3 regions of the Halomonas sp. A020 genome follow, and region 1 is predicted to be linked to each of the others. Evidence: predicted binding sites of a transcription regulator. Region 1 holds the regulator's gene; each other region holds the start of a gene.

Region 1 (10,158 bases):
CTTTGAAACAGCATGCCCATGCGTTTGCGCAGCGCGAATAGCGCTTTACGTGAGAGCCGATGCACGTCCTGCCCATCGATGAGGATACGTCCACGGTCGGGTGTGAGCTGGCCACCGATGAGCTTCAACAACGTCGTCTTACCGGTACCGCTTGGCCCCATGATGGCCGTCACTTGCCCGCGAGGTATGGTCATGCTGACACCGCGAAAAATTTCGCTCTCACCACGGGAAAAGTAGATGTCTTCGACCTGTATGAAGGGTACATCCGTCATGTGATGTTTGACCTTCCTCGTTGATGCCAGAACGCGTCAGTATAAACCGACAAGCCACAGGGCAGTTTAAAAAACAGTGTTTTCGAAATAGTATCGAACATCATGATCCAACGCTACTCTCAACAGCAGCGACGCTAATAGTGAGCGCACCATCGTTCATGCAATGGAGCCCTCCATACCATCGACGACCTTGTCGTGATTTAGCTAAATAGCGCCGCAAGATGTTATTCTTACCAGCTACCCATTCACATCATGAAAACGAGACATGCCATGGGCCAGCCACTCTCTACACCCAGCCAACTGCGTGAAAGTGCGCTGCGCACGCTGCAAATCGAGCAAGCAGCCATCGGCGGCCTCCAAGCCAAGCTAGACGACCAATTCGACCATGCCTGCCAGCTCATTCTCGCCTGCCAAGGCCGCGTGGTAGTGACCGGCATGGGCAAGTCGGGTCATATTGCAGGCAAACTGGCTGCCACACTGGCAAGCACCGGCACGCCCGCCTTTTTCGTACACCCAGGTGAAGCCAGCCACGGCGATCTCGGTATGATCACCCGTACCGACGTGGTGTTGGCGCTCTCTAACTCCGGCGAAACAGCTGAAGTCACGGCGCTACTCCCTCTGCTTAAAAGGCTTGGCACCCCGCTGGTGAGCATGACTGGACGTCCAGGCTCTACCCTGGCACGCCACGCCGATGCCCATTTGGACAGCGGCGTCGAGCGCGAAGCCTGCCCGCTGGATCTTGCCCCGACAAGCTCGACCACCGCCGCGCTAGCACTGGGGGACGCCCTTGCCGTGGCCTTGCTTGAAGCACGTGGCTTTACAGCGGAAGATTTTGCGCTCTCTCATCCGGGCGGAAGCCTCGGCAAGCGGCTGCTGCTGCGAGTCCGCGATCTCATGCACGACGGCACGCGGCTGCCTCAGGTTGCATTGGGTAGCCCGCTACGCGATGCGCTTTTAGAGATCACACGCCAAGGGCTTGGGTTCACCTGCGTCATCGATAGCGAAGGCCGTTTGGCAGGTGTATATACCGACGGTGACCTGAGACGCACATTGGACCAATTTCATGACTTGCGCGATGTGCGAGTCGACGACGTCATGACGCGCCCAGGCAAACGCATCGGTCCTGACGTGCTAGCAGCCGAAGCGGTACGTATTATGGAAGATAGCCGGATAACCGCGCTGGCCGTCGTCGACGAGCAACAGCGTCCCATCGGCGCGCTACATATGCATGACTTACTGGCCAGCGGTGTGATTTAACTGCGTGATAACGCTTTTTGCCATGGATGTTAAGGAGGCTATATGGCCCTACCCGATGCACTACTCGACCGGCTCCGCCGCGTAAAACTACTTGCGCTAGACGTAGATGGCGTTTTGACGGACGGCCGACTCTACTTTCAAGCCGACGGCATCGAGATCAAAGCGTTTCACACTCAGGATGGGCATGGCTTGAAACTGCTCAAACGCGTTGGCATTCATGTGGCGCTCATCACCGGCCGCGATTCGCCGATGGTCAGCCAGCGCGCTGCGGCACTAGGTATCAGCCATGTGCATCAAGGCTGCGAAGACAAACTCACGACCCTGCGAGCCCTCTGCCAGCGGCTGGATATTACGCTCGAACAAGTCGCTTACTGCGGGGACGACCTGCCAGACTTGGCACCCATCAAGCGCGCAGGCGTTGGCATCACGGTCCCCAATGCACCCGATTATATGCATACCCACGCCGATTGGATCACCGAACGGCTGGGCGGGCACGGCGCGGTGCGTGAAATTTGCGATACGCTGCTCACCTCCCAAGGGCATTGGGATGCCGTACTCGACACCTATCTTCACAGGCACTCATGATGGGCGTAAAGCTCAGAAAACGAGTTTGGGTAACGGCACTGGTCGTCGTCCTGGGCATGCTTTTGGTTTGGCTCGACCCGCGCAGCGCCCAAGAGCGAGATATCGACGAGCAAGCGCGCGCTCAGGAGCCAGGTCATGTATTAGAGAATGCCGAAATCACCCTATTTGGGGAATCGGGGACGATTCAGCAGTCGCTGGTCACTCCCCGGCTAGTGCATACACCTCAAACGGCCATGACAGATGTCGTGTCGCCACGTGCTACGCTGTTCGATAGCGAACAGCGGGAGTGGTTGGCGACCGCGGATACCGGCACCCTGAATACCGATACTCAGGCCTTGACGCTGCGCGGGTCTGCCCGGCTGCTCGCGCCTGAAGAGGGTTGGCAGCTCGATACACAGCAACTCAACTACGATGGCGTGACCCGCCACGCCTGGAGCACTACGCCCGTGCTGTTGCAGCAGCCCCCTCAGCGTATGGAAGCTTCCCGCATGGACGTTTGGCTGGATGACAGCCAGGTCCGCCTGACCAACAACGTGCGCGGCGTGCATCCGCCGGCCACTCGTACCCCCTAGGAGTCGCGATGAATGCCTCTCTCCGCAGCACCCTCTTTGCTTTAACGCTACCGCTGGCGACGGCTGCCATGGCGCAAAGCCAAGCACCCATCGAAGTAGAAGCCGACCGCCTGGACCTCGACCAGCGCGCGGGCACCGCAGTTTACTCAGGTAACGTGGATATTCGTCAAGGCGAAATGCAATTGCGCGGCGAACGCGTCGAGATTCAGCGCAATGATGCAGGGGAACTTTCTCAAGCCATTGCCACGGGTGAGCGTGCCTACTTGCGCAATCGTCTCGACGACCAGGAGACCCCCATGGAAGGTTGGGCACGGCGCATCATCTATCATGTCGCCGAACGCCGCGTGGAGCTGATCGACCAAGCCGAACTGACCCAGCAAGGCGACCGCTTTCAAGGGGGCCGCCTGGAGTACTTCATCGACCAGGAAGTGGTGCAAGCTCGCTCCGACGTGAACGGTAGCGACAACCAGCGCATTCGCATGACCCTTCAGCCGGAACAATAGGGAGCGCCCACACGTGGCAGCATCAACGTCTGCAGATTCCGCACCTGTCAAAACGCTCTACGCCCACCACCTAGCGAAGAGCTACAAACGCCGCCGTGTCGTCAAGGACATCAACCTGGAAATCGCCCAGGGCAGTGTCGTTGGACTGTTGGGCCCCAATGGAGCCGGTAAAACCACCTCGTTTTACATGATCGTCGGACTGGTCAAATCCGATGCGGGCAATGTGGGTATCGACGATCTGGATTTGACCCACGCGCCCATGCACGAACGCGCCATGGCAGGCATTGGGTATCTTCCCCAAGAGGCCTCCATTTTTCGCAAGCTCTCGGTAGCCGATAACATCATGGCCATCCTCGAGACGCGCAAAACGCTCGATCGCAGTGCCAGAGAAGCTCGCCTGGAGTCACTGCTCGAAGATTTTCATATCACCCATATTCGTGACAACCTAGGCATGAGCCTCTCAGGAGGCGAGCGCCGTCGAGTAGAGATCGCGCGGTCGCTGGCCACCGAGCCCGCGTTCATTCTACTCGACGAACCCTTTGCAGGGGTCGACCCTATTTCGGTCGGCGAAATCAAAACCATTATCCGCGCACTCAAAAAACGCCACATCGGCGTCTTGATCACCGACCACAACGTGCGTGAAACCCTGGATATTTGCGATATCGCCTACATCGTTGGCGATGGCCACATCATCGCCAGTGGAAACGCCCAGGAGATTCTCAATAACCAAAAGGTCCGCGACGTCTATCTGGGCGCTGATTTCCGGCTCTAAACCGAGGCCTGACCAAACTTTTCTTTTAGTGGCATGCTTATTGCACTTGCACCTAGCCATAACTCGCTCTAGGGTGGAGCTTTCTGATTAACGAGTGGTTCTCAGATGGTCATGAAAGCTTCTCTCCAATTGCGTATCGGCACACAGCTGACCATGACACCCCAGCTGCAACAGGCCATTGCCCTGCTGCAGCTCTCTACGCTGGACCTCCGTCAAGAAATTCAGCAAGCACTTGACGCCAACCCTATGCTCGAGCAAGAGGACGAGTTTGGGGAACAGGCAGTCAGCGAGCCGCAAGAGGCCGAGTGGTCTGACAGCATTCCCAACGAACTCTCCGTCGACAGCGACTGGTCGGACACCTACCAAGACATGGGCAGTCTGAGCGGTGGTAGCGAAGGACCCGACTTCGAGCGCCAAGCCGCTGGCCAAAGCCTGCATGGCCATTTGCTGTGGCAACTGGCCATGACCGATGTCAGCTCACGGGAATATGCAATTGCGGAGAGCCTGATCGATGCGCTGGACGCCAATGGTTATCTTACCCAGCCGCTCAACGACATTCGTGAAGGGCTCAAAGCACAAGGTCATGACGGCTTGAGCCAACGGGAAGTGGAAAATACCCTACTGCGCTTGCAGCAGTTCGAGCCGACCGGCGTGTTCGCTCGCGACCTGCGCGAATGTCTGATGCTTCAACTTGCTGCGTTGCCGGAAGACACCCCGCTATTGATGCCAGCCAAACGGCTGGTACGACAGTTTTTGGAGGCGCTAGGCAAAGACGATATGCGCCTCCTCAAGCGCCGTTTGAGCCTGGACGATGAACAGCTGGATGACGTCATTCGATTAATTCGCAGCCTCGATCCCCGACCCGGCAGCGCCTACGGCGTGACCGACGATAGCTACATCACTCCCGATCTGGTCGTGCGCCATGACAACGAAGGCTGGCATTTAGAGCTCAACCCGGACGCTCTTCCACGGCTACGCATCCAACCCGACTACGCCAGCTTGATCAAACGCGCCGACAAGAGCCAGGACAACCAGTTCTTGAAAGAGCACCTTCAAGAAGCGCGCTGGCTGATCAAAAGCCTCTCTAGCCGCAATGACACCTTGCTGCGCGTGGGGCGTGAAATCATCGCTCGCCAAATTGGCTTTCTAGAGCACGGCGAAGAGGCCATGAAGCCACTGATCTTGGCCGACATCGCCGAAGCCGTAGAGATGCATGAGTCGACCATCTCACGCGTGACGACACAGAAGTTCATTCATACACCGCGTGGCGTGTTCGAGTTGAAATACTTTTTCTCCAGTCAAGTCAGTGGCCAAGACGGCGGCGACAGCCACTCGAGCACGGCCATTCGCGCACGTATCAAAAAGCTCATTCAAGAGGAGCCCTCAGGCAAACCGCTCTCCGATAGTCGCTTGGTGACGCTTCTCGAAGAGGGCGGAATAAGCGTGGCACGACGTACCGTCGCGAAATATCGCGAGTCGATGGGCATTCCCTCTTCGAGCGAGCGCCGCCGTTTACGCTAGTTAAACGCTTGGTCGTGACAAACTCACCGCAAGGGCTTTGCAATAGCGTAAAAAGGGTTACAATCGAAGTACAGCCCGATGGATAAGGAGCACGTCAATGCAAGTAAACATCACTGGTCATCACGTTGAACTGACTGACGCCTTGCGTGACTACGTTAACGAAAAGCTGGAACGCGTCGAACGACACTACGACAATATCACCACGGTACAAGTGACCTTATCTGTCGAAAAGGAGCGCCAGCAGGCAACGTGCACGCTACATGCCGCCGGTGCTGACCTTCATGCCGAGGCACTCGATAACGATATGTATGCTGCCATCGATGCCCTTGCGGACAAAATCGATCGTCAACTCGTCAAACACAAGGAAAAAGCACAAGCTCGCGCTCAAGGCGCAGGCGTGCGTTAACTCAATGACGTTGGAAACCATTCTCCCCCCGGAGCGCGTGCTTTATGACGTACCCGGGGGCAGCAAAAAGCGGGTGCTGGAGTTTTTCAGCACCTTCATCGCCCAAAACACGCCCAGCCTTGACAGCCAAGAAGTGTTCAGTCGTTTGATTGGGCGCGAGCGTCTTGGCAGCACGGGGATTGGCAACGGTGTTGCCATTCCCCACGCAAGAAGCCCACACTGCAGTGCCCCCATTGCTGGCTTTTTGAAACTGGCGGAACCCGTCGATTTCGATGCCATCGATGGGGACCCGGTCGATCTCGTGTTCGTTTTGCTGGTGCCTGAAGAAGCCGATGACACGCACCTTGCTTTGCTCGGACAAGTCGCGACGATCATGAACGACGCCGATACTCGCCAACAGCTGCGCAAAGCAGGCAGCCAAAAAGAACTGTTGACGCTGATAACGGCCAAGATACGCGAACAAGCTGCGTAACAGATCTACTCCTTCAATTTGTCTTTACTTCTTACGCTCAAACGCCAAGAGAGACGCTATGCAACTGGTGATCATTAGCGGCCGTTCAGGTTCCGGTAAGTCTATCGCCTTACAAGCGCTGGAAGATCTTGGCTATTACGCGATCGATAACTTGCCTGCCATGCTGTTGGGCTCGCTTATCGACGAGTTGCGCGCCCAGGGTGAGCGCACCCGGATTGCCGTCAGTATCGACGCACGCAACTTACCTACTGCGCTGGAGCGTCTGCCAGCGCTACTTGAAGAATTGCGCCACCGGGAAATTCGTTTTCAGGTGATCTACCTGACAACCGATGCGCGTATTTTGCTGGAGCGTTACTCGGCCACCCGCCGTCGTCATCCCCTCACCCGTGATAGCGACATGACGCTGGAAGAAGCGATCAACAAAGAAGAAGAGACGCTGAATGACATTCGCGACCTCGCCGATTTATTGATCGATACGTCTCGACTCTCCGTACACGATCTGCGACGCCGCATTACCGACCAAGTAGCTCATCAGCGCCAGCATCAACTGACGCTCACCTTCGAGTCCTTTGGCTACAAACGCGGCGTTCCGCTGGATGCCGACCTCGTGTTCGACGTACGCTGCTTGCCCAATCCTTATTGGGACCCTACTCTGCGCCAATATACCGGTCGCGACGCCAACATCATCGACTTCTTGAGCGGCTACCCCGTGGTAGAGGCCATGGCAAGCGATATTGAAACGTGGCTGGAGAAGTGGCTACCGGCTTATCAAAATAGCCATCGCAGCTATATGACCGTGGCCATTGGCTGCACGGGCGGCCAACACCGGTCCGTTTATATGATCGAGCAGCTTGCACAGCGGCTCGTCAAACAAACAGGGGAAGTGCAGTTGAGGCATCGCGAGCTAGGGCTGCAGTACACGCTCAGCGAAACGCCGACAACCCAACATACGGCGGCGACGCCCAGTACTCCCTGAGCCCTCCCTAAAACTCCACTCGGCAAAAAGGAACCAGAGTGCCCGAAAGAACGTTGACCCTTACCAATCAGCGCGGCCTTCACGCCCGCGCAGCCACCAAACTGGTTCAGTGTGGCCAGCAGTTCTCTGCCCAGATTCATGTGTACAAGAAGCAGCAAAAAGCGGATGCTGCCAATATCATGTCACTGCTCATGCTCGCCGCGCCCTGCGGTACCGAGCTCACCGTCATTGCAGAAGGGGAAGACGCCGAACGAGCGCTCGATGCTATCGAGGCGCTATTCGACGCTCGGTTTGAAGAAGATCAGTAATCGATGCAGCGTGAACGCTTAGCTGCCCGCCACGGTCATCGCATCCACCAGCCAGCTCCCCGTGTGAATGCTGCCCCGTGTATCCGTGTCATCCCCTACGCCACTCAGCCCGGCAAACATCTTGTTCAGGTTACTGGCGATCGTGAACTCCTCGATTGGGTACTGAACTTCACCGTTTTCAATCCAAAAGCCTGCCGCTCCCCGCGAGTAATCACCGGTCACACCGTTCACCCCCTGCCCCATGAGTTCGGTGACCCAAATACCTTGCCCCATCTGACTCAACAGCTCGGCTCGTGGCGTTAACGGAGCCAGCAGGCGTAAATTGCGCGCGCCACCTGCATTTCCAGTCGAGTGCATACCTAAACGCCGTGCGCTATAAGCAGAAAGCATGTAGCTGGCAACCTGCCCCCGATCGATGAATCGATTATTACGGGTTTGCACGCCCTCGGCATCGAACGGCGAGCTCGCCGTCGCCCCCACTTCCATGGGTCGCTCTTCCAAGCCAAACCAATCGGGAAAAAGCGGCGTTCCCAGACGGTCACACAGAAAAGAGGCTTCTCGGTATAGCGCACCGCCTGCCAAGGCGCTCATTAGATGACCGATCAGGCCGCTGGCTAGCGTAGGGTCGAACAGCACCGGAAAGGTACCGGTCGGTGGCCGACGCGCACCCAGTCGGCGAAGCGTGCGAGTTGCCGCTTCTCGACCGACTTCTTCCGGGCTGCGTAAATGGTGTGGATTACGTGCGGCGGTGTAATCATAGTCGCGTTGCATACCCTGATCGTCCTGGGCGATCAGCATGCATGAGAGCGAGTGATTGCTGCCTTTTTGAGTGCCCAAAAATCCGTGGCTGTTGGCATAAACACGGACACCCTCGCCGCTGGAGAGTGACGCACCCTCCGACTGATGAATCCCCTCCGCGCTGCGTCCAGCCTGCTCGCAGCGAAGGGCCAGGTCGATGGCCTCATCCGTGGTGAGCGTCCACGGGTGGTGGACTTTCAAATCGGGTAGCTCGGTGGCCATCAGCGACGCGTCTGCCAAACCGGCGGCAGGATCTTCTCCGGTATAGCGCGCGATCGCGAGCGCTTTCTCGACCGTTGCGCGAATCGACGCGCTGCTGGCATCGGTAGACGAGGCGCTCCCCTTTCTCTTGCCCACGTATAGCGTTACCGCAATTCCCTGATCGCGCGACAGCTCAACGGTTTCCACCTCGCCTAAACGAACGCTGACGCCCATGCCTTGATCGACGCTGGCACCCACTTCAGCAGCATCTGCACCTAGCTGCTTTGCTAGGGCAAGCGCTTCTTCAGCGCGCTGTGTCAGTAATGCCTGCTGCGCCGATGCATCAAATGCCTGTGCCATGTGGCCTCCTTTTCGCCTGAAACGCGTTGGCGGATCAATGTTGTGGTCACAGCCTGATATAATGCTGCGAACGAATCTAATCTGTGAGTAGCTATATGCCCAAGCAACGTCCCGAGCCAATTGACATCGACGAACAGGTAGAGCGCCCCAGTAAATCGCAGCTAAAGCGAGAAATGCACGCCTTACAGGCGCTTGGCGAAACCCTGATTGCCATGAACCCCACCGAACGCTCACGCTTTCCGCTGTCTGACGATATGCTGCGCGCCATCGATGAAACCGCTCGCATTCGCTCCCATGAGGGCCGCCGACGTCACATGCAGTACGTTGGCAAGCTCATCCGCAAAGAGGATCTAACGGCCATTCAAGGCGTTTTCGACGCCATCGAACAAGAAAAAGAGCAGCGCGATCATGCTTTTCATCGCCTGGAAAAGTGGCGAGACCGCATGATCGACGAGGGCGACGATGCCGTCGATCTCTTCGTGGTCGATTATCCCAATGCGGATCGGCAAGCGCTGCGCCAACTCGTGCGCAACGCGCGTAAAGAACGCGAACAGGGCAAGCCCCCCACCAGCTCGCGCAAGCTGTTCAAACACCTGCGTGAGACGCTAGCGCTGTAAGCCAGTCATGAAGACTGCGTACCGCCGACGGTCAGCTCATCCAGCTTAAGCGTGGGCTGACCGACACCGACGGGCACGCCCTGCCCCTCTTTACCACACACGCCAATGCCGGTATCCATCGCCATGTCATGGCCAATCATCGACACTCTGCCCATGGCTTCGGGCCCGTTGCCTATCAGCGTCGCGCCCTTGACCGGCGCTGTGATCTTGCCATCTTCGATCATGTAAGCTTCGCTGGCCGAAAAGACGAACTTACCCGAGGTAATGTCTACTTGACCGCCGCCAAAGCTGACGGCATAGATACCCCGCTTGACGCTTTTGATGATGTCGTCAGGATCATCCTGCCCCGCCAGCATGATCGTGTTGGTCATACGTGGCATTGGCAAATGCGCAAACGACTCGCGACGCGCATTACCGGTGGGCGCCATTTTCATCAAGCGCGCATTCAGCTTATCCTGCATATAGCCCGTCAAAATACCGTCTTCGATCAACGGCGTGTACTGACCGGGCGTGCCTTCGTCGTCCACACTGAGCGCGC
Region 2 (10,158 bases), 1.3 Mb from region 1:
CGAGCATGCGGATTTCGAATCGCTGGTCGAGCAGCAGGAAAAGGTTGGCCAAGTGCATGCGCGTATCGATATTCCCGTGAATTTAGTGCTCAACGGCGCGCGACAGTTGAAGCAGGCGCTGTATGCGCACATTCACGCTACCCTGGGGGCGGAACTCTCCTCCGGCGAGGCGGCGGTGTATGTGTCCGATCATATCGATATGGCGATGGAAATCATGAGCCACGCCTACTCCGTGGCCAACAATCGCAACACCCGCACCGAAGAAGCCTATAAGCTGTTTTCTTTGACCCAGAGCATCGGCGATGAGCGCGAGCGGCAGCGTTCGGCGCTGCTCGATTGGGAAAACGCACTGATGTTTGCCGTCGCTGCGCAGCAGGCAACGACGGCTTTACCCCGATTAGCCAGTTCCGAGTTTGGGCTTTGGTATCACCACAAGGCGTGTCACGCCTTTGAGGGCGCGCCGGAAATTACCACCATTTCACGGCATGTTCGTCGCGTGGACGAGGAGTGGCTCGTCCAGCTAGGCGACTCAGACAGCCAGCGTCGCCTGACCGCGTTGAGCAGCATTCGCGATGCGGCTCGCACGATCTTGATGCTGTTGGATGACGTTCTGGATCGCGCCTCGGGGCTCGAAGCAGGCCGCGATAGCCTGACGCGTTTGCTCAATCGCAAGTTCCTCTCGGTGGTGCTGAACCGTGAAATAGAGATCGCGCGCCACTCGGAAAAGTGTTTTGCGCTTCTCATGGTGGATATCGATCACTTCAAGGCGATCAACGATACCCACGGCCATGACGCGGGCGACCATGTGCTGCAGCAGGTGGCCAGCATTCTCGACCGCTCGACCCGGGGCGGTGACTACGTGTTCCGCATGGGCGGTGAAGAGTTTTTGATCGTGCTAGTGGATACGGACCAAGACGGTAGCCGCCTGTTTGCCGAGCGGCTGCGCCACGCCGTGGCCAAAGAGCCGATGTTGGCCGCTGCCGATACGCTGCTGAACGTCACGGTGAGTATCGGTGTCACGCTGCACGATGGTCACCCCGATTACCAGCGCTCGATGCAGCGTGCCGACCAGGCGCTATACCAAGCGAAACGCAGTGGGCGCGATCGGGTGGTGGTGGCCGCGGCCACTGAGTAATATCGCTGTCTGCCTTGTTTCGGTCATTTATCTACGGAGAACACCATGTCGATGCGCGCTACGCTACTTACAGCACTGTTGATGATGAGTACCCCGCTGTTGGCGGCCCACCACGGTGGCGATTCCTCTGAGGCGATGGCAGGGCACTCCGCTATTGAAGCGGAGCAACCCTGGACCCGTGCCACGCCGCCGGGAGCGGGGGCGGGCGGTGGCTTCGTCACCCTTACCAATCACGGCGATGGCGACGACATGCTGATAGGAGCGACCAGTCCGGTCACCGAGCGTGTCGAGATTCACATCATGGAGATGGACGGCGATGTGATGCGCATGGCCCCCCTGCCCGGTGGCATCGAGTTACCGGCGGGTGGGAGCGTGACGCTCGCGCCGGGCGGCTTGCACTTGATGTTGATGGAACTGGACTCACCCATCGTCGAGGGTGAGCCCGTCCCCGTGACGCTGGAGTTCCAACACGCCGAGCCGATGGAGATCGAGCTTCGGGTGCTGCCCGTAGGGGCGTCTCCAGAGGGTCACCACCATGAAAGTGGTCATAGTCATGGTCATAATCACGCGGCGCACTAAGCAGCCCGCCGCGTCAGTCTACCGCCCCGTTAGCCTTGGCGAGCGGGGCGGCGCTCTTGCAATGGCCGCACGATCAGCCAGTCGATGATCAGCATCACGAGCAGCGACGCCCCAACGAGCGGAAACAGCACGCCGCCTATCACTAACATGGCGATCAGCCCACGAAACACGCGTTTATCAGTGGGCAAGGGCGGCACGCCCATGCCCCCCGAAGGACGGCGTTTCCACCACATCACACCGGCCGCCACGCACATCACGATGATCGCGATACACACCGCCAGCAGCACGAGCTGATTGATCAGCCCAAACTCCTGCCCCAAATGTACATTAATTCCAAACTCCAGCCAGCGACCGAGCGGGCCGTAGTCGGCGTAGTGCATATCGATTAGCGGCTTGCCGCTGTACTGGTCGAGGTGGACCACGCGCTGCTGGGACAAGTCATCGGGATAAATCGAGCCGGTGTACACCCCGGCGGCCGTGGTAGGTAGGTTGACCGTGTAGCCCTGCTGCAAGCCCAGCGCTTCCAGCTGCGCCACGGCGTTGTTCAACCCAATGCGCGGGGTGGGCGCGGCGGGCGGTGTCGATTCCGGCACTTGCGCCTGCTCCAGCGACCAGCTCGTGCTGCCCTGGTCGCTCAGGTAGGCGTTGGACATCGGCACTTCAACACGCACGCCGGACGGGTAGCCAAAGTTATTGCCGTTGGCCCACTCATTCACCTGCGCGCCCCACACCCCCGACCACGGCATGCCGGTAATGGCCAGAAAGACGATAAACCCGCCGACAAAGAGCCCCAGCACCGCGTGCAGGTCGCGCCAGAATACGCGGCTTTTAGGCTTGCCGCGCACGCGCACCACGCCGCCGCTGCCTTTGCGCGGCCACCACAGATAGATACCCGTGACGACCAGCAAGATCGACCAGCCCGCGGCCATCTCGATCAGCTTGCGCGGCGTTTGCCCGAAAAATTTAAAGCTATGCAGGTAGCGCACGGTCCACATCACCGTGCCCCGGTCATCCAGCGAGCCCAGCACCTCGGCAGTGTACGGGTTCACATAGACGGCCAACCGTTCTCCGCTAAGGGTATTGACGGTAATTTCAGCCGAGTTTTCCGGCGTGGTGGGGGAGGTGTACTTCACCGCCGTGCCGGGGTGCGCCTGCAGCGCGGCGCTCACGAGCGTTGCGGGTGGCTGCACGTCCTGCTGTGCCTCCACGCGCTTGAGATCGTAGTGGATGAGGGCATCTAACTCGTCATCGAACAGGTAAAGCGCTCCGGTCAGCGACAGAGTAATCAAAAAAGGCAGGACTAACAGGCCTGCATAAAAGTGCCAGCGCCAAACGGCGCGATACAGATCGAGTGACGCTTTGCGCGCCACCTGGGAAGACGTCATCGTCGTCATACAACGCTCCAAGCGCCCGTGGCGCCGCGCCGGGCGTACCAGCGGCATCACAGGCAAAATAAGTGGTTAGCCACACCCGTTATGGGGTGGCCCGTCATGGGGTGGCAAAGGGGAAATATCGGTGCGTTAAATGAGGCGTGGCGACGGTGGGGCGCGGGAGTGAGCGTGGGGATAGTGACGTGACACCCCAGCGCGCGAAGCGAACACCGAGGGCAGGGGCGTACGCGATGGAAATGCCGTGCTGCCAATGGCGGGTAAGTGTTGAGGGGCGGTCGGCGTATGCTGCCATAAGCCGCAATAATCACAGGGGTGATACCAGCGGTGGAGCGGGTCATGGTCGTGCGGCGACGGGGCGGGCGACGTCGTAGAATGCGTGGCATGCTGGCCATGGGCATGCGCGGTAGCGTGGCCCTGCGCTTGAAACTGCGAGAGGAGCGGCCCGGCAAATACCAGAAAGAGCGCCGCGAACGCCAAGTAGAGCGCTATACGGTACCCCATGGAATTTGCCGAGCGGAAAGGTCGCATCTCACACTACGCTTTGTAAGCGGCTTAAAGAGAGAGAATTGTACAGCTTGACGCGTGAGCAGCGCACTCAGTGCCGTATATGAACGCTGTGGTGTATTGCCGCGAAGGACGATGACGGTGCTTGAGTCTATTTGGTGCAATGTTCGATGGAGATGCTCTTTTTTGGTGCTTTAAAGCAGCGTCGAGACCCATGGCAGCGGCTGTCAACCACTGTGTGAGCGGCCGAGACGCACCGCTGCCGCGCTTTCACCATTTTGGCGCACTCTTTGCATTGTAAGGCAATGATTTATCTACCAGGAAGCGACAGCGCCCCATGATGTTGAGCGAACCCGCCCCCGCCGCCGCTGGTTCTGGCCACCGCTTTGACGCCGAGCGTCGCTGGGCCGCCTCGCTGGCCCTACGCTTTGCCAACCGCGATGGCGTCACCCGGCTAGTGCAGGCACGCCACCAAGGGCCATTACGAGTACAACGCCCCTTCTACCCGGAAGGCAGCCAGGAAGCGTGCCACGTTTACGTATTGCACCCGCCTGGCGGGCTCGTCAGCGGCGATGCGCTGACCATTCGTGCCCATGTCGAGCGCGGCGCCCACGCGCTACTCACCACGCCCGCGGCCAACAAGCTCTACAAAGCCGACAGCCAAGACGTGGCCTGGACACAGCACACCGAGCTGGCGGTCGAAGAGGGCGGCTCCTTGGAGTGGCTGCCCCAGGAAACCATCGCGTTCGATGGGTCGAAAGGTAGCCAGCGTACGCACATTGCGCTCCAAGGCACCGCCCGCTGCCTGGGCTGGGAAGTGATGGCCCTTGGCCGCCCGGCCAGCGAGTTGCCCTATGTCTCCGGGCGCATCGAGCAGCACTTTCGCTTGACCCTGGATGGCAAACCGCTATGGCTTGAACGCCAGCCGCTAGACCCCGGGCACCCACGCTTTGCGGGCCGCTGGGGCCAAGGCGGTGCCACGGTGCAGGCCACGCTCTGGGCCGTGGGGCTCGACGATGCCGCTGCGGCCATCGACGCACTGCGTGAAGCGCTGCCGGATAACCCCCGCTGGGCGGTGACCGTTCGCCATGGCGTACTGCTATTGCGCTATTTAGGTGCATCCCGAAACGAAGCCTGGGCGCTGTGTGAGCAGGCCTGGCACCTACTGCGGCCCCGTTGGATCGAGCGCAAGGCGCACACGCCGCGTATTTGGCTAACCTAATGAGTAATACGCTCATAACGCTGGAGAGGCTCCATGGAACTAACCCCACGAGACAAAGACAAGCTGATGCTGTTTACCGCGGCTCAGCTTGCCGAACGCCGCAAAGCGCGCGGCCTGAAACTCAACTACCCCGAAGCCGTGGCGCTGATCAGCTTCGAGATCATGGAAGGCGCACGGGATGGCAAGAGCGTGGCCGATTTGATGAGTTACGGCCGCGAGATCCTGACCCGCGACGACGTGATGGAGGGCGTGGCGGAGATGGTCGATGAAGTGCAGGTGGAAGCCACTTTTCCCGATGGCACTAAGTTGGTCACCGTCCACACCCCTATCAATTAACCGTCCACCGCTAGGAGAGTGCCATGATTCCCGGTGAGTATCAGTTGTACGAAGAGGATATCGAGCTGTGCGCGGGCCGCGAACGCATCACCGTCGAGGTGGCCAATACCGGCGACCGCCCCATTCAGCTCGGCTCCCACTACCATTTTGCCGAAGCCAATCCGGCGCTGGTGTTCGACCGCGATAAAACCCGTGGCTACCGCCTGGACGTCGCCGCCGGCACCGCCATCCGCTTCGAGCCCGGTCAAACCCGCGACGTCACGCTGATACCGTTCGTCGGCAAGCGGGAAATCTACGGCTTCCGTGGCGATGTGATGGGGCCGCTCGATTAGCCAACGGATTAATAAAGAACAACCGTCGGTAGGGCGGGCATCGGCTGGGTGACTGTTCACACAGGCGATGCCCGCCCAGCACTGGACTCAACGCTTGAGGCAGAGGCAAATATGAAACCGGTAAACAAGATCAGTCGGCAAGCCTACGCCGATATGTATGGCCCCACGGTAGGCGACCGCGTGCGCCTGGGCGACACCGAACTCTGGATCCAAGTCGAAAAAGACGCCACCCACTACGGTGAAGAAGTGAAGTTTGGCGGCGGCAAGGTCATCCGCGATGGTATGGGTCAAAGCCAGCGCCAGGATGCCTCGGTGATGGACACCGTGATCACCAACGCGCTGATTCTGGACTGGTGGGGCATCGTCAAAGCCGATGTGGGGCTGCAAAACGGCCGCATCGCCGCCGTTGGCAAAGCCGGCAACCCCGACACCCAGCCCGATGTCGAGATCGTCATTGGCCCCGGCACCGAAGTGATTGCGGGCGAAGGCAAAATTCTCACTGCAGGCGGCATCGACGCGCATATCCACTTCATCTGCCCCCAGCAGGTGGAAGAAGCGCTGATGAGCGGCGTCACCACCATGCTCGGCGGCGGCACCGGCCCTGCCACCGGCTCCAACGCCACCACCTGCACCCCCGGTGAGTGGCACATTGGCAAGATGCTCCAGGCGGTGGACGATCTGCCCATGAACATCGGCCTGCTCGGCAAGGGCAACGCCAGCCTGCCGGAAGGGCTCGAAGCGCAGTTGGAAGCCGGTGCCATGGGCCTCAAACTCCACGAAGACTGGGGGACTACCCCGGCCTCTATCGATAACTGCCTGAGCGTGGCGGAAAAGTACGACGTGCAGATCGCCATCCACACCGACACGCTCAACGAGTCCGGCTTCGTGGAAGACACCCTGGCGGCCTTCAAAGAGCGCGGCATCCACACCTACCACACCGAAGGCGCAGGCGGCGGTCACGCCCCGGACATTCTCACCGCCTGCTCCAAGGAGTATGTGCTTCCGTCCTCCACCAACCCCACACGTCCCTACACGGTGAACACCATCGACGAGCACTTGGATATGCTCATGGTGTGCCACCACCTGGACCCCAATATTCCCGAAGACGTGGCCTTTGCCGATTCACGCATTCGCCGCGAAACCATCGCCGCCGAGGATATCCTCCACGACCTGGGCGTGATCTCGATGATCGCTTCCGACTCCCAGGCCATGGGCCGGGTGGGTGAAGTGGTCTGCCGCACTTGGCAAACGGCGCACAAAATGAAGGTGCAGCGCGGCCTGCTGCCGGAAGACGAGGCGATGGGGGCCGATAACCTGCGCGCCAAGCGTTACATTGCCAAGTACACCATCAACCCTGCGATTACCCACGGTATTGCCCACGAGGTCGGTTCGATCGAAGTCGGCAAGCTGGCGGATTTGGTGCTGTGGAAGCCCGCGTTCTTCGGCGTGAAGCCATCGCTGATTTTGAAAGGCGGCATGATTGCGGCTGCACCCATGGGCGACCCCAACGCCTCGATTCCTACACCGCAGCCGGTGCACTACCGCCCCATGTTCGGCACCTTTGGCCGCGCGGCCAGTCAGGTAAGGCTCAACTTCGTCAGCCAGGCCGCCATCGATGCGGGCATCCAGGAGCGGCTGGGCCTACAAAGCACGTTGTCCGCCTGCAAGAACGTGCGCGGCGTGCGCAAAAAGGACATGAAGCTCAACGACGCCTGCCCAGAGCTCACCGTCGACCCGCAAACCTACGAAGTGCGCTGCGACGGCGAACTGCTCACCTGCGAGCCCGCCACCGAGCTGCCGCTGGCGCAGCGGTATCACTTGTTTTGAACATAGAGAACACACTCCCATGACATGATAGCCGGGAGTAGCCCGTAGAGAGGGTCTTTTGCCATGGCCGGAAAATGTTCCCTACATTTCCGGCATTTCCTCCATCCATGGAGGTCAGATGGCAAAAGTAGCGTACAGGGAGGTATTCACAGCGCCCTCTCGTAGGGTTGCTCCCGGCGAGCCCCCCAAGGCTATAACAGGACGGTATCGATGTTGAAACTGATTGAACGCCTCGGCCCCGTAGAAGAGGACACCGCCAGCGACACGCTGACACTGCCCTTCGAGCTGCGCATTCGTGGCCGCTTGAAAGCCGAGAGCGATAGCGGCCAGCCGCTGGGCCTGTTTCTGGATCGCGGCCCGGTATTGCGCGATGGTGAAGGCCTGAAAGCCGACAATGGCGAGATCGTGCGCGTTTGTGCCGCCATCGAGCCCGTGGTGACCGCGCGAGTGAGTACTGGCTTACCCCTGGCACGGCTGGCGTACCACCTCGGCAATCGCCATGTGCAGCTGGCGCTGGGTGAAGACGAGCAGGGCGGCTGGGTGCGCTTCCCACCCGACCACGTTCTCGAAGAGCTGGCCGAGCTGCTGGGCGCCACACTCGAGCACCACAACGCCACCTTCGACCCCGAGCCGGGCGCCTATAACCAGGTGGGGGGTGGGCATTCGCACGGCCATGGTCATAGCCATGGCCACGGGCATTCCCATGCTCACGACCACGACCACGACCACGACCACGACCACGACCACGACCACGACCACGACCATGGACACAGCCATGCCCACTGAGCCGCCATCCGACCTCGCGCTGCTCGGGCTGATGCAGCTCGTTAGCCCCGCGCTGCCCATCGGTGCCTTTGCCTTCTCGCAAGGGCTGGAGAGCGCCTTTGAGCTGGGCTGGGTGAGTGACGAGCAGAGCCTAGCCGAGTGGCTCTCCGGCGTGCTGGACGATGGCTTGAGCCGCTGCGAGCTGCCCGTGATCGAGCGGCTACATCGCGCTTTCGAACAGCAGGATGGCACCGCCGTTGCCGCATGGGACGACTGGCTGGCCGCTACCCGTGAAACCGCCGAGCTCGCCGCCGAAGATAGCCGTCTGGGCGCCTCGCTCAAGCGGCTACTGGGCAGTCTCGACCTATTACCCCAACAAGACTCACTCACGCCCTTGCTGCCACCCCAGGCAGGCTATGTCACGCTATTTGCCTGGGCGGCTTATCAGCGCGGCATTCCCGTGCGCCAAGCATTGCTCGGTTTTGGCTGGGCATGGCTGGAAAACCAACTTGCGGTGGCCTGCAAAGCATTACCGCTGGGCCATACGGCGGCGCAGCGCATCATCGAACGGTTACGTAGTGAGCTGGTGACGGCGGTCGACCAAGCGCATCAACTCGACGATGACGAGCTTGGCCCCGCTCTGCCAGGCGTCGCTCTCGCCAGCGCTCTGCACGAAACCCAATACTCCCGCCTGTTTCGAAGTTAGCGGGCGTTATCCATTAGGAGAAACATCATGACTCACTGTTTACGCGTTGGCGTGGGTGGCCCGGTCGGCTCCGGCAAAACCGCCCTGCTCAAGCAACTCTGCTCGGCACTGCGCGACCACTACGATATCGCCGTGGTCACCAACGATATCTATACCCGTGAAGACGCCGATTTCCTGCTCAAGCACGATGCGCTGCCCGCCGACCGCATTCTCGGTGTCGAAACCGGCGGTTGCCCGCACACGGCGATTCGGGAAGATGCTTCCATGAACTTGGCAGCGATTGACGAGCTACACACCCGTCATCCCAAGCTGGAGCTGGTGCTGGTGGAATCCGGCGGCGATAACCTCTCTGCTACCTTTAGCCCCGAGCTTTCCGACCTGACGCTCTACGTCATCGATGTTTCCGCTGGCGATAAGATTCCCCGCAAAGGGGGGCCTGGCATCACCAAATCGGACCTGCTGATCATCAACAAGATCGACATCGCCGAGCAGGTACACGCCTCGCTGGAGGTGATGGAGCGCGACTCGAAGAAAATGCGCGGCGAGCGCCCCTTCGTGTTCACCAATCTCTACGATGGCGTGGGCCTCGAAGAGATCATTCGCTTCATTCTTGATAAAGGCATGCTGGAGGAGCGACGCCCGCAGGTGGCCACGGCCTAACTGCTCACGACGCTCGACGCATAAAAAAGCTGCCCAGCCCGGGAAACCCGGTGCTGGGCAGCGTTGTTTCGTGGCTGGCACCGCGCCAAAACGGGCCGTCCCTGGCCACCACTCCGTCACAGTGAACCGATAATCGATCGATAACCTTAACCCATGTTATGAAACGGCTGTTCATACGCTAATTTACTGTCCATAAACTAAAAAACGCATCCCAAGCTAAAGCTGATGGCAAGTAGGTCGATAATGAATTTACAAAAATTCAAATATCTGACCACGACTCCATTGGAAGAAACGTCATGACGAGTAATCCCCCCTCCACGCTGAAAAAGCGCCGTTCGAGTCTGCAAACCAAAGTACTGATGTTGGTGCTGCTTCCTTTGCTGCTGGTCACCGTTGCGCTGGTGTCGTTTGATGCGTATAGCCGCACGCAAGATACTCAGGAGATGTTGGCCGAACAGCGCAACATGTTGATCGAAGAGCGCCGAGCAGCCGTCCAAGACATTGTCCAAGTGGCCATGACGGCCATTGCCCCGATCTATGAGGCAGCAGGGCCTAACGATGAAGCGGCGAAACAAGAAGTGGCCAGTATCATCCGTGCTATGCGGTTTGAAGATAACAACTATCTCTTCATTTATGACTTCGACGGTAACAATATCGTCACGGCACCCGCTCCAGAGCGAGAGGGGACCAATATGATCGAT
Region 3 (10,158 bases), 1.4 Mb from region 1:
CACGGGCGCGGCTTTGCCGTAGTGGCCGATGAAGTGCGCAAGTTGGCCTCGCGCAGCAGCGACGCCGCCAAGGACATCCGCCAGCGTATCGACGCGTCTGCCGACAAGGTCGAAAGCGGCACGCAACTGGTGCGCGATGCCGAGGCCGCCATGCACGAGTTGGCCGATAGCGTGACGCGCGTCACCCACATGCTCGGCGATATCAGCACCGCCGCCGGTGAGCAAAACGACGGCATCAATCAAGTCAGCATCGCGGTGAGCGATCTGGACCAAATGACCCAGCAAAACGCCGCTCTAGTGCAAGAGTCCACCACCGCAGCGGAGCAGCTCAAAGACCAGGCGGACAGGCTGGCCGCGCTGGTGGGAGGCTTTACGCTGGAAGCATCACAGCAACCGGCCCAGACGCTGCCAAGCCCTGACGAGGCCAAGGTTTAGCCGCTAGGGAATCGGCGGCAGCGGGATATCGTCGCTGCGCTTGGCCCCGGCGGTCATTTCGCGACAGAGACGTAAAAACTCGCGCACGCCGGTGGTCAGGTACTTGTGACGATGCCAGATGAACGTGAACTGGCGTTTTAAATCCAGCTCCGGCGTGGGCAGCGGCACCAGGCTACCGCGCCGGAAGGCATCGCGCAGCGCCAGCCGCGAAACGCAGCCAATGCCCAGCCCCGACTCCACCGCGCGCTTGATGCCCTCGGTATGTTCCAGTTCCAGCAGGGTATTGAACCGGCTGCGGCGGTGGCGGGCGGCATGTTCCAGCGTCATGCGTGTCCCCGAGCCCTCCTCACGCATGATCCAGTCTTCGCGCAGCAGTTGATCCAGCTCCAAGTGCTCGCGTCCCGCCAGCGGGTGACGCGGCGAACAGAACACGCACAGCTCATCCTCGACCCAGGGCTGGCTGATGATCATGTCGTCATCGCACTGCCCCTCGATCAGCCCTAAATCTAACGAGTGCTGGCGCACGCCTTCGATGATATGCCGCGTGTTGCGCACCGCCAGCTGAACTCGACTGCCGGGATAGCGCTGCATGAAATCACTGATCAGCAGCGTGGCGAGATAGTTGCCGATGGTGAGTGTGGCCCCCACGTCCAAAGCTCCCACGCCCTGTTGGCCCCGCAGCAACTCTTCGACCTCCTCGGCGCGGTCCAGCAGCGCCACCGCCTTGGGCAGTAGCTGAAAGCCGAGCGCGTTGAGTTTCAGCCGTTTCCCAATGCGGTCGAGCAGCTGGCAGTCGAACTGGCGCTCCAGCTCGGCCAGCGCCGTACTGGTGGCCGATTGCGACATGGCCAGCGCACGCGCCGCGTGGGAAACGCTCTCGTGCTGGGCAACGGCCACGAAGACCTCTAGCTGCCGCAGGGTGTAATGCATGACCAAAACCTCTCTGTCGAGTGAGCGGCGAAGGGCTATATCGATTTTAAAGATAAGCGTTATCAAGATAATTTGCTTAACAGATATACCACCCTTTATTTAGAATTAGCAGCAACCTATAGAGATAATTTTTATTCTTTTTTGGAATATGGCGAGCAAGGCTTAGGCTGCGCCGCCTCTGGAGGAGTGAGCATGAGCAAGTTTGCCCTGGAAGAAGTGCTAAGCGTTCACCACTGGAACGATACCCTGTTCAGCTTCCGCACCACTCGCGAGCGCAGCCTGCGCTTCAAGAACGGCCAGTTCGTCATGATCGGCTTGGAAGTGGACGGCAAACCGCTGATGCGCGCGTACTCCATCGCCAGCCCCAACTACGAAGATCACCTGGAGTTCTTCAGCATCAAGGTGCCGGATGGCCCGCTCACCTCGCGCCTGCAGCACCTGCAGGTAGGCGACCAGATCATGGTCAGCCGCAAGCCGACCGGCACGCTGGTGTGCGACGACCTGCTGCCAGGCCGTAACCTCTACATGCTCTCGACCGGCACCGGCTTGGCGCCGTTCATGAGCCTGATTCAGGACCCGGAAGTCTACGAGCGCTTCGAGAAAGTCGTGCTGGTACACGGCGTGCGCGAAGTCTCCGAGCTGGCCTACGCCGACTTCATCACCAAAGAGCTGCCCGCCCACGAATACCTGGGCGAAGAGATCGCCGAGAAGCTGGTGTACTACCCCACGGTGACTCGCGAAGAGTTTCACACCATGGGTCGCCTGACCGACCATATTCGCACCGGCAAGCTGTTCGAAGACACCGGCCTACCCCCCATCGACCCGCGCCAAGACCGCGCGATGATTTGCGGCAGCCCGGCGATGCTGGACGACACCAGCGCCCTGCTCGACGAGCTGGGCCTGAACATCTCCCCGCGTATGGGCGAGCCGGGCGACTACGTCATCGAACGCGCCTTCGTTGAGAAGTGAGCCCCGTTCGAAGGGTGAAGGGTGAAGGGTGAAGGGTGAAGGGTGAAGGGTGAATAGGAAATCGTAGCCCGTGTCATCGTCGCCTTATGCACAAAGCCCCTGTGGATATTATCCACAGGGGCTTTGTCGATTCAGCGCGACTCACTGTTCACGCCTTACCATTCACCGTGGTTAGACAGCGTCTTTACCGGTTTCGCCGGTCCGGATACGGATGACCTGCTCGAGCGGCATCACGAAGATTTTACCGTCACCGATTTTGCCGGTATTGGCGACCTGGGTAATCGCGTCGATCACCTGCTCGGCCATATCGTCGTCGACGGCGACTTCCAGCTTCACCTTGGGCAGGAAATCCACCACGTACTCTGCGCCACGGTAGAGCTCCGTGTGGCCCTTCTGGCGGCCAAAGCCTTTCACTTCCGTGACCGTAATGCCTTGCACGCCGATATCCGAGAGCGATTCGCGTACGTCATCAAGCTTGAAGGGCTTGATAATGGCTGAGATCAATTTCATTGCGACATCCTCTAGCTTGGTGGCCCGCTGTCATGCAGACAGCGTTATTAACCGATTGTCATAACCATCGAGGTTAGCGGGGCGCTCACGTAGCCAAGCCCGTTACCCAGTCGATTAAGCATACACCGCCAAGGGCGGAGAATAAAAAATCCGAACGTCACTAGCTCATAACCTTCGACGTACCGCATATCCATCAACGACAAAAAGGCCTCCCACTCGGGGAGGCCACAAGGAGCACGCCAGCTCACATGATTAGCGCAAGCTTATTTCTTGACGCTAAACTCGGGGTAGGCTTCCAGACCGCATTCAGCGATATCGACGCCTTCATACTCTTCTTCTTCGCTCACGCGAATGCCCATGACCGCTTTCAGCACCAGCCATACCACAAGGCTTGCGATGAAGACCCAGCCAAAGATGCCCACGATACCGATTAACTGCGCACCGAAAGAGGCATCGCCATTGGTGAGCGGCACAGCCAGCACGCCCCAGATACCGACCACACCGTGCACGGAGATCGCACCCACCGGATCGTCCAGCTTCAGCTTGTCCAGCGTGACGATCGCAGCGACGACGATCAGGCCACCTACTGCGCCGATGATGGCGGCGCCCAGCGCCGAGGGAGAGAGCGGATCCGCAGTGATGGCGACCAGGCCAGCCAGCGCACCGTTCAGCGCCATGGTGAGATCCGCTTTACGGAACCATAGCTTGGCCAGCACCAGAGCGGCAATCACACCGCCTGCTGCCGCAGCGTTCGTGTTGACGAATACTTGCGCAACGTTGTTGGCAGAGCCGATATCGGACATTTTCAGCTCGGAACCACCGTTGAAGCCGAACCAGCCCATCCATAGGATGAAAGTACCCAACGTGGCCAGCGGCATGTTGGCACCGGGAATTGCATGGATAGAGCCGTCTTTACCGTACTTGCCTTTACGCGGGCCCAGGACGAGTACACCTGCCAGCGCGGCGGCCGCACCCGCCATGTGGACGATGCCAGAACCGGCATAGTCAGAGTAACCCACTTCGGACAGCCAGCCGCCGCCCCAGGTCCAGTAGCCCGACACCGGGTAGATGAACGCCGTCATCACCACGGCGAAAGCCAGGAAGGCCCACAGCTTCATACGCTCAGCAACCGCACCCGAGACAATCGACATGGCGGTGGCAACGAACACCACCTGGAAGAAGAAGTCAGAACGCATGGAGTAGTAAGGCGCATCGTCGCCACCGGCCAGCACCGCATCGACGCTGTTCTCGGTACCGATCAAGAAGCCCAAGTTCGGCAAGAAGCCGCCTGCGCTGCTGGAGTACATGATGTAATAACCCACCAGCAGGTACATGGTGCAAGCAATCGCAAACAGCGCGATGTTTTTGGTCAGAATTTCGGCGGTATTCTTGGAGCGAACCAAGCCCGCTTCCAGCATCGCGAAGCCAGCGGCCATCCACATGACCAGCACGCCGCAGATCAAGAAGTAGAACGTATCGAGCGCATAGCTCAAATCAGCTAACTCATTCATGAGGTGTTCCCCGTTGGTACTTAAGAAGAGGTACTTGGAAGATGTACGTGGCAGCGCGGCGACATCATCAGCCGCCCAGCATTACCCTTACACGGCATCTGCACCGCGCTCACCGGTACGAATACGGATCACATCTTCCAACGGCGTGACGAACACTTTGCCGTCGCCGATCTTGCCGCTATTCGCTGCGTTACAGATGGCGTCCAGCACGCTTTCCAGGCGTGCATCGTCCACGGCGACTTCCACTTTCACCTTTGGCAGAAAATCGACCACGTATTCCGCGCCGCGGTAGAGTTCGGTATGACCTTTCTGGCGGCCAAAGCCTTTCACTTCGGTTACCGTAATCCCTTGAACGCCGTTGTCGGCGAGTGCTTCACGAACGTCGTCAAGCTTGAATGGCTTGATGATAGCGGTGATGAGTTTCATCCCGGATCTCCCCTGCTGGATCAGTCCCACTCGGTGAAAAGCGGCATGGCCGCCCGAATTTAGTGCTTGCCCTACTAATGCGCATACCGTGCCACCCGCTTTTTTATTATTAACTTTCAATTACTTAAAATAATTATATAAGCAATTCACGGTAGCTTAGACGTGCTACCCAATGAGGCTCACCCTGGCTTTGCACCATTAATGAACATTAATAAAAGCTAGCCGCTCCATTTCGATGCATTGATTCTTCCCGCTCACCACGCTTAATTCACACGCGGCGCATGCGAATCGGCGTCGGGTTGCGTATCCTTACTGACAAGCAGTTCATATTCATGCATGCCCTTTCAAGGAGAGAGCCATGGCGCCCCAAGATCGCATTAGCCGCTTAGCCCAGCAGATCGGCGACCGTCTGCAGAATGCGTCGCAAGCCCCGGAAGATATTCAAAAAGGTGTCCAGCAGGTGGTACGCGGCGCCTTTGACCGCCTGGAGCTGGTATCGCGGGAAGATTTCGATATTTTGATGGATGTGCTGCAGCGCACGCGCTCGCGGGTTGAAGCCTTAGAGCGCCAAGTGGCCAGCCTGGAAGCGGCCGTAGAAGCCTCTAGCAACACCGCGTCCACGCCCGTAGAAGCCGAAGTGCCGCCCGCCCCTGTGCACCCCTCCGGGACGACGAAACCAACGTCCGATAAACCGTCCACTGGCGATACTGAGTAAGCCGCCGTTGTGCTCAGAATGGGGCAGGCTGAGCTGCCCCAAATTAGCGAACAAGAATCACTATCATTGACTCCCGTCGCGATAGTGCTATCGTGCGTTGATTGGCTGCCTCATTCACGATAGCGACGGCTCAGATGCCCCCGCAGGAACGCCTCATCACGCCCGAAATCACCCACCGCTCGCTGGTCCAGCTTGGCCAACGATTTGGCATTCACTACCGCGTGGACGGCACCCCTTTACAACACCAGCCGGTCGCGCTGGGCCATGTGCACGATGTTGGCTTACCCCAAGGGCTGCACCTAACGCTGTCTAATCTGCAAGTAGAGCGCGGCTATACCTCCACGTCTTACCAAAGCGTCCCCTGGTTCTTTAGCATTATTTTGGAAGGCACGATTCAACTACAAATAGGCCAGCAGCACCTGCAGCTAGGTGCCGGGGAGGGAGTGTGCGCTCACTTTGATGCCCACCACCCGCTAACGGTGCACCAACCGGCTCAGCCGCGCCTGAGTACCGTGAATATTGCGGTGCGTACGACCGCACCGTTAGGGCTTCCCGCTCCCGGCAGCCAACCGGCCTTGCACCGTTGGCGGCTGCCGAGTGCCTTACACCAGCACCTTTGCACCATAAGTGAGCAACCACCCACCACCTGGCGCCAGCCCCTCGTGTGGCAAGGTCTCGCGATACAACTGATTGGCCTGGGACTACCGGAAACGACGCCCGCACTCCCCAAGCATCACGGCCTCTCCACCCGAGACAGACGCCGCCTAGCAGCGCTGCACGCGCGCATCACTCAGCATCCCGCCGAGCCCTATAGCCTCGCGGCTCTAGCCAAAGAGGCCGCCATGAGCGCCAGCAGCCTGCGGCAGAAATTTCGTGCCTACTACGGCTGCACACTGTTCGACTACATTCGCCAAGCGCGCCTGGAGCAGGCGCACGCATCGTTGCGCCAAGGCCACAGCGTTCAACACACGGCCCACCGCTGCGGTTACCGCCATGCCAGCAATTTTTCGAGCGCCTTTAAGAGCCACTTCGGTGTTTCCCCTCACGAGCTTCAACGGGACAAGCCATAAGTCATCGTTCCCTTGATGCGATCACTTATGACAGCGCGCATAGCAGGCTTGGCATAACGCATACCTTTACGATGCCATAAAAAGTAATAATTCTCATTGCTCAATAAAACTGATTCCACTTCCTCTCAGGATCACTTATGGCCTCCCTCCATCGTCCGTTCTTATTGGCTCCACTCACTAGCGCGCTGCTGATGGTGCTGATGTCACCCGTGGCGGCACAAACCAGCACGCCCTTGGCCACGGTTACCGTGACGGCTCAACAAGCAGCCACCAAAGTCGCCACGCCTTTTATTGAAACGCCGCAGAGCGTCTCAACCATCACCGATACGCAGATGACACAGCGCGGTGTCACCACGGTGCAACGCGCTACCGACTACACGCCCGGCGTGTACAGCAATCAAATAGGGGCTTCCAACCGTTTTGATTACCTGGTGCTGCGCGGCTTCTCCGATGGCAGCTTGAGCAACACCTTTTTAGATGGTTTGAAGGTGATGGGGGACGCCAACTCCCATAGCAGCATGCGCATCGACCCCTGGTTTCTAGACAGCATCGAGGTGGTGCGCGGCCCGGCGTCCGTGCTGTATGGCCGTGCCTCACCGGGCGGCGTGGTGGCTCTTAACAGTAAACGCCCCGAGTTCGAGCCGGGCGGCGAGCTGCGCTTCAGAGTCGGCAACAATAACCAGCGCAGTGCCGCGTTCGATCTCACGGGCCCGCTGGGGGCAGAGCAGCGCGTCGCGTTTCGGCTCACCGGCATTGCCAGCGCCGCCGATACCCAGTTTGGCCCAGCCGAGGAGGAGCGCTACGCCATTGCGCCACGGCTGACCTGGGACATGACCGACGCTACCAGCCTCACCGTAGAAGCCTACCTGCAAGATGAACCAGAAGGCGGCTACCACTCCGGCGTACCCTATGAAGGCGCGGTGATCGCTCGCAATGGCCGCCAAATAAGCAATAACTTCTTCGATGGCGAAGCCGACTACGACGCCTATCAGCGCACCCAGCGCATGCTTGGCTATACCCTCGAACATCGCTTTAACGACCGCGTGTCCGCCCGCCAACTGCTGCGCTATCTCAATTCAGACGTGACGCTGAATCAGGTGTACGGCTTTGGCTGGGCATCGCCGACCTCCAACGAACTGGCCCGCTACTACTCCGGCAGCGAGGAGTCGCTTCAGGCCCTGACGGTGGATAATCAGTTAGAAGCGCGACTGACCAACGGCTTCATGGAGCACACCCTGCTGCTCGGCGCGGATTACCAGCAACGCGAGAACGAGGTTGCTTGGCCTTCCGGCGCGTTCCCCTCGCTGGATGCCTTCAACCCAGTCTACGGTAGCGAGCCGCTGGTGTTCTACGCGCCCGTTCAGGAGAACCACGAGCTGGAGCAAACCGGGGTCTATCTGCAGGATCAGATCGCCATTGACCAGTGGCGCGTGACGCTGGGCGGGCGTTTTGACTGGGTCAATATCGACAACACCAACCGCGACAGCGGCGCTACCAGCGCGCTCAGCGACACCCAGTTTAGCGGCCGCGCCGGGGTGGTGTACCTGTTCGATAACGGCATCGCACCTTATGCCAGCTACTCGACGGCCTTTACCCCCACCAGCTTTGTGGATGCCAACGGCGACCTGCTTTCTCCCATGGAAGGCGCGCAGTGGGAAACCGGCGTGAAATACCAGCCCAACGAACAGCAGCAGTACAGCGCAGCGCTGTTCCACATCAGCCAGGAGAACGTGGCGACCAAAGAGCAGCCCACCGACCCCTACCGCGCTGTAGGCGAGATCGAGTCGCAAGGTATCGAACTGGAAGCCCAAACACAGCTCACCGAGGCGCTCTCGCTTCAGGCGGGCTACAGCTTTACCGACATTACTTACGCCAAAAGCGACGACGGCAACCAGGGCAATCACGCTATTTACTCACCCCGCCACCAAGTGCAGCTGTGGGGTCACTATGCCGTGCAGGAAGGCTGGCTGAGTGGTGTGGATGTTGGCATAGGCGTGCGCCACTACGCAGACATTGCCGCCGACCGCGCCAACACCGCCACGGTGCCGGATTACACATTGGTTGACGCCACGCTGGGCTACGACTGGCGTCAAGTAGGCTTGAACGGCGTCGAAACCCGCCTGAATGTGCACAATGCGTTGGACAAAGCGTACGTGGCATCGTGTAACTCACTGGAGTACTGCTACTTCGGTGCCGAACGCGGTATCACTGCCAGCGTTCACTACCGCTTCTGAGCAGCGCCCGCCAAGCCCACACCCAGTCACACGCTCCCTGCGCGTGCCTGGGTGTTTCTATTTGCAATTGATAAATAGACTCGTTTAAATAAGGCGCTTATTGCTAGGTACTAATGCCATGCGCCGTTTTCCCCGACTGCTTATCCTGGCTCGCCACGGCCTTCTCGCGGCAAGCCTGCTGCTGTCTACCGCCAGCCACGCCCAGTGGGCCACCATCGACTGGACCATTGCTGAAACGCTGCTAGCCATTGATGCCCCCGTGAGCGGCATTGCGCAGCAACCGGCCTACCACGACTGGGTGGGCGAGCCGCGCATTCCCGAGGGCGTGATGGATATTGGCCTGCGCACCCAGCCCAACTTCGAGCTGCTGGCCCAATCGCCCCCCGAGCAAACGCTGCTCTCGCCCATGTTTACCGGGCTCATTCCCCGGCTGGAGAAAATCGCCCCAGTGGGCACCTTCGCCCTCTACTCACCGGGTGCGGATACGTGGCAAGAGATGCAGAGCCTCACTCGCCAACTGGGCGAGCTGACCGACCGCAACGCCGAGGCCGATGCGCTGATCGAGAACACCCAGCAGCTGATGGCCGACCTGCGTCGCCAGCGCAGCGACTCGCCCCCACTGCTGATGGTGCAGTTCATGGATGCCCGCCATGTGCGCGTGTTTGGCGAGAACAGCCTCTACAACGCCGTGCTAGAACAGCTCGAATTGCCCAACGCCTGGGATCAGCCCACCAACGCCTGGGGATTCTCACTGGCCGGTATCGAAGCGCTGGCACGCTACCCCGATGCCACGCTGGTGGTCGTCGACCCACTCCCCGCAGGCGTGGAAGAGCAGTTGGAGGGGAGCGGCCTCTGGCAACACCTGCCGAGTGTTCAAAACGGCAACCTGCTGCGCCTGCCCCCGGTGTGGAGCTTTGGCGCGCTGCCTTCGGCACAACGCTTTGCCCGTGAACTCACCAGCGCGCTGAATGCTGACGTTGCTGGATAGTTCTTACTTCACCTTCTCCACTTCGGTAGCGCTCAATGCTTGAAAAAAGCATTCTTAGCCATCGGTTTGCCAAAAACTATCGTAACGGAGAGCCGCAAGCATTGCGCAACGGCGCAGCGTCTCGTTCAAGGCAGTCTGTGATGTCTCTGGCACCAAATGCACCAACCTCGAACTCACCTCAGCGGACTCCCCAAAAGTGCGGTTGTTTACATTAGACCACTACACACATGTAGGAACTTAGTCATGTATCAATCGAGCAAAACAAATGTATGTTAGATGAATTATCAATAGAAACATGACATTTGGGCGCTCAAGTTTGCAAACTCTGCACATCGTTAAAAACGGCTCTACGGTCGAGAATATCTAACGC

What was found. The regulator sigma-54, encoded in region 1, starts transcription at its own class of promoters, with help from an activator protein. The targets are predictions, from matches to a motif close to TGGCACNNNNNTTGCTNT.
Region 2: a site for sigma-54 is predicted at 3,889-3,906, ahead of FRH_RS04520 (urease accessory protein UreD). Genes of this name have one in related genera too.
Region 3: a site for sigma-54 is predicted at 4,858-4,875, ahead of FRH_RS04810 (P-II family nitrogen regulator). Genes of this name have one in related genera too.

What each region holds. Positions count from the first base shown of each region.
Region 1 covers NZ_AP022850.1:3,629,740-3,639,897, forward strand. Annotated here, with positions in the region: gene FRH_RS17110 (ATP-binding cassette domain-containing protein) at 1-272, opposite strand, end outside; gene FRH_RS17115 (KpsF/GutQ family sugar-phosphate isomerase) at 543-1,529, shown strand; gene FRH_RS17120 (HAD hydrolase family protein) at 1,572-2,114, shown strand; gene lptC (LPS export ABC transporter periplasmic protein LptC) at 2,114-2,686, shown strand; gene lptA (lipopolysaccharide transport periplasmic protein LptA) at 2,695-3,189, shown strand; gene lptB (LPS export ABC transporter ATP-binding protein) at 3,203-3,961, shown strand; gene FRH_RS17140 (RNA polymerase factor sigma-54) at 4,067-5,482, shown strand; gene raiA (ribosome-associated translation inhibitor RaiA) at 5,580-5,888, shown strand; gene ptsN (PTS IIA-like nitrogen regulatory protein PtsN) at 5,893-6,360, shown strand; gene rapZ (RNase adapter RapZ) at 6,419-7,336, shown strand; gene FRH_RS17160 (HPr family phosphocarrier protein) at 7,375-7,644, shown strand; gene pmbA (metalloprotease PmbA) at 7,663-9,003, opposite strand; gene yjgA (ribosome biogenesis factor YjgA) at 9,099-9,620, shown strand; gene tldD (metalloprotease TldD) at 9,626-10,158, opposite strand, start outside.
Region 2 covers NZ_AP022850.1:978,113-988,270, reverse strand. Annotated here, with positions in the region: gene FRH_RS04540 (diguanylate cyclase) at 1-1,135, shown strand, start outside; gene FRH_RS04535 (copper chaperone PCu(A)C) at 1,181-1,714, shown strand; gene FRH_RS04530 (PepSY domain-containing protein) at 1,744-3,108, opposite strand; gene FRH_RS04525 (DUF2946 family protein) at 3,235-3,606, opposite strand; gene FRH_RS04520 (urease accessory protein UreD) at 3,947-4,831, shown strand; gene ureA (urease subunit gamma) at 4,865-5,167, shown strand; gene FRH_RS04510 (urease subunit beta) at 5,191-5,499, shown strand; gene ureC (urease subunit alpha) at 5,611-7,326, shown strand; gene ureE (urease accessory protein UreE) at 7,537-8,112, shown strand; gene FRH_RS04495 (urease accessory protein UreF) at 8,102-8,797, shown strand; gene ureG (urease accessory protein UreG) at 8,825-9,457, shown strand; gene FRH_RS04485 (methyl-accepting chemotaxis protein) at 9,754-10,158, shown strand, end outside.
Region 3 covers NZ_AP022850.1:1,040,846-1,051,003, forward strand. Annotated here, with positions in the region: gene FRH_RS04785 (methyl-accepting chemotaxis protein) at 1-435, shown strand, start outside; gene FRH_RS04790 (LysR family transcriptional regulator) at 439-1,365, opposite strand; gene FRH_RS04795 (ferredoxin--NADP reductase) at 1,558-2,334, shown strand; gene glnK (P-II family nitrogen regulator) at 2,506-2,844, opposite strand; gene FRH_RS04805 (ammonium transporter) at 3,108-4,355, opposite strand; gene FRH_RS04810 (P-II family nitrogen regulator) at 4,443-4,781, opposite strand; gene FRH_RS04815 (accessory factor UbiK family protein) at 5,140-5,496, shown strand; gene FRH_RS04820 (AraC family transcriptional regulator) at 5,631-6,566, shown strand; gene FRH_RS04825 (TonB-dependent siderophore receptor) at 6,704-8,800, shown strand; gene FRH_RS04830 (ABC transporter substrate-binding protein) at 8,919-9,788, shown strand.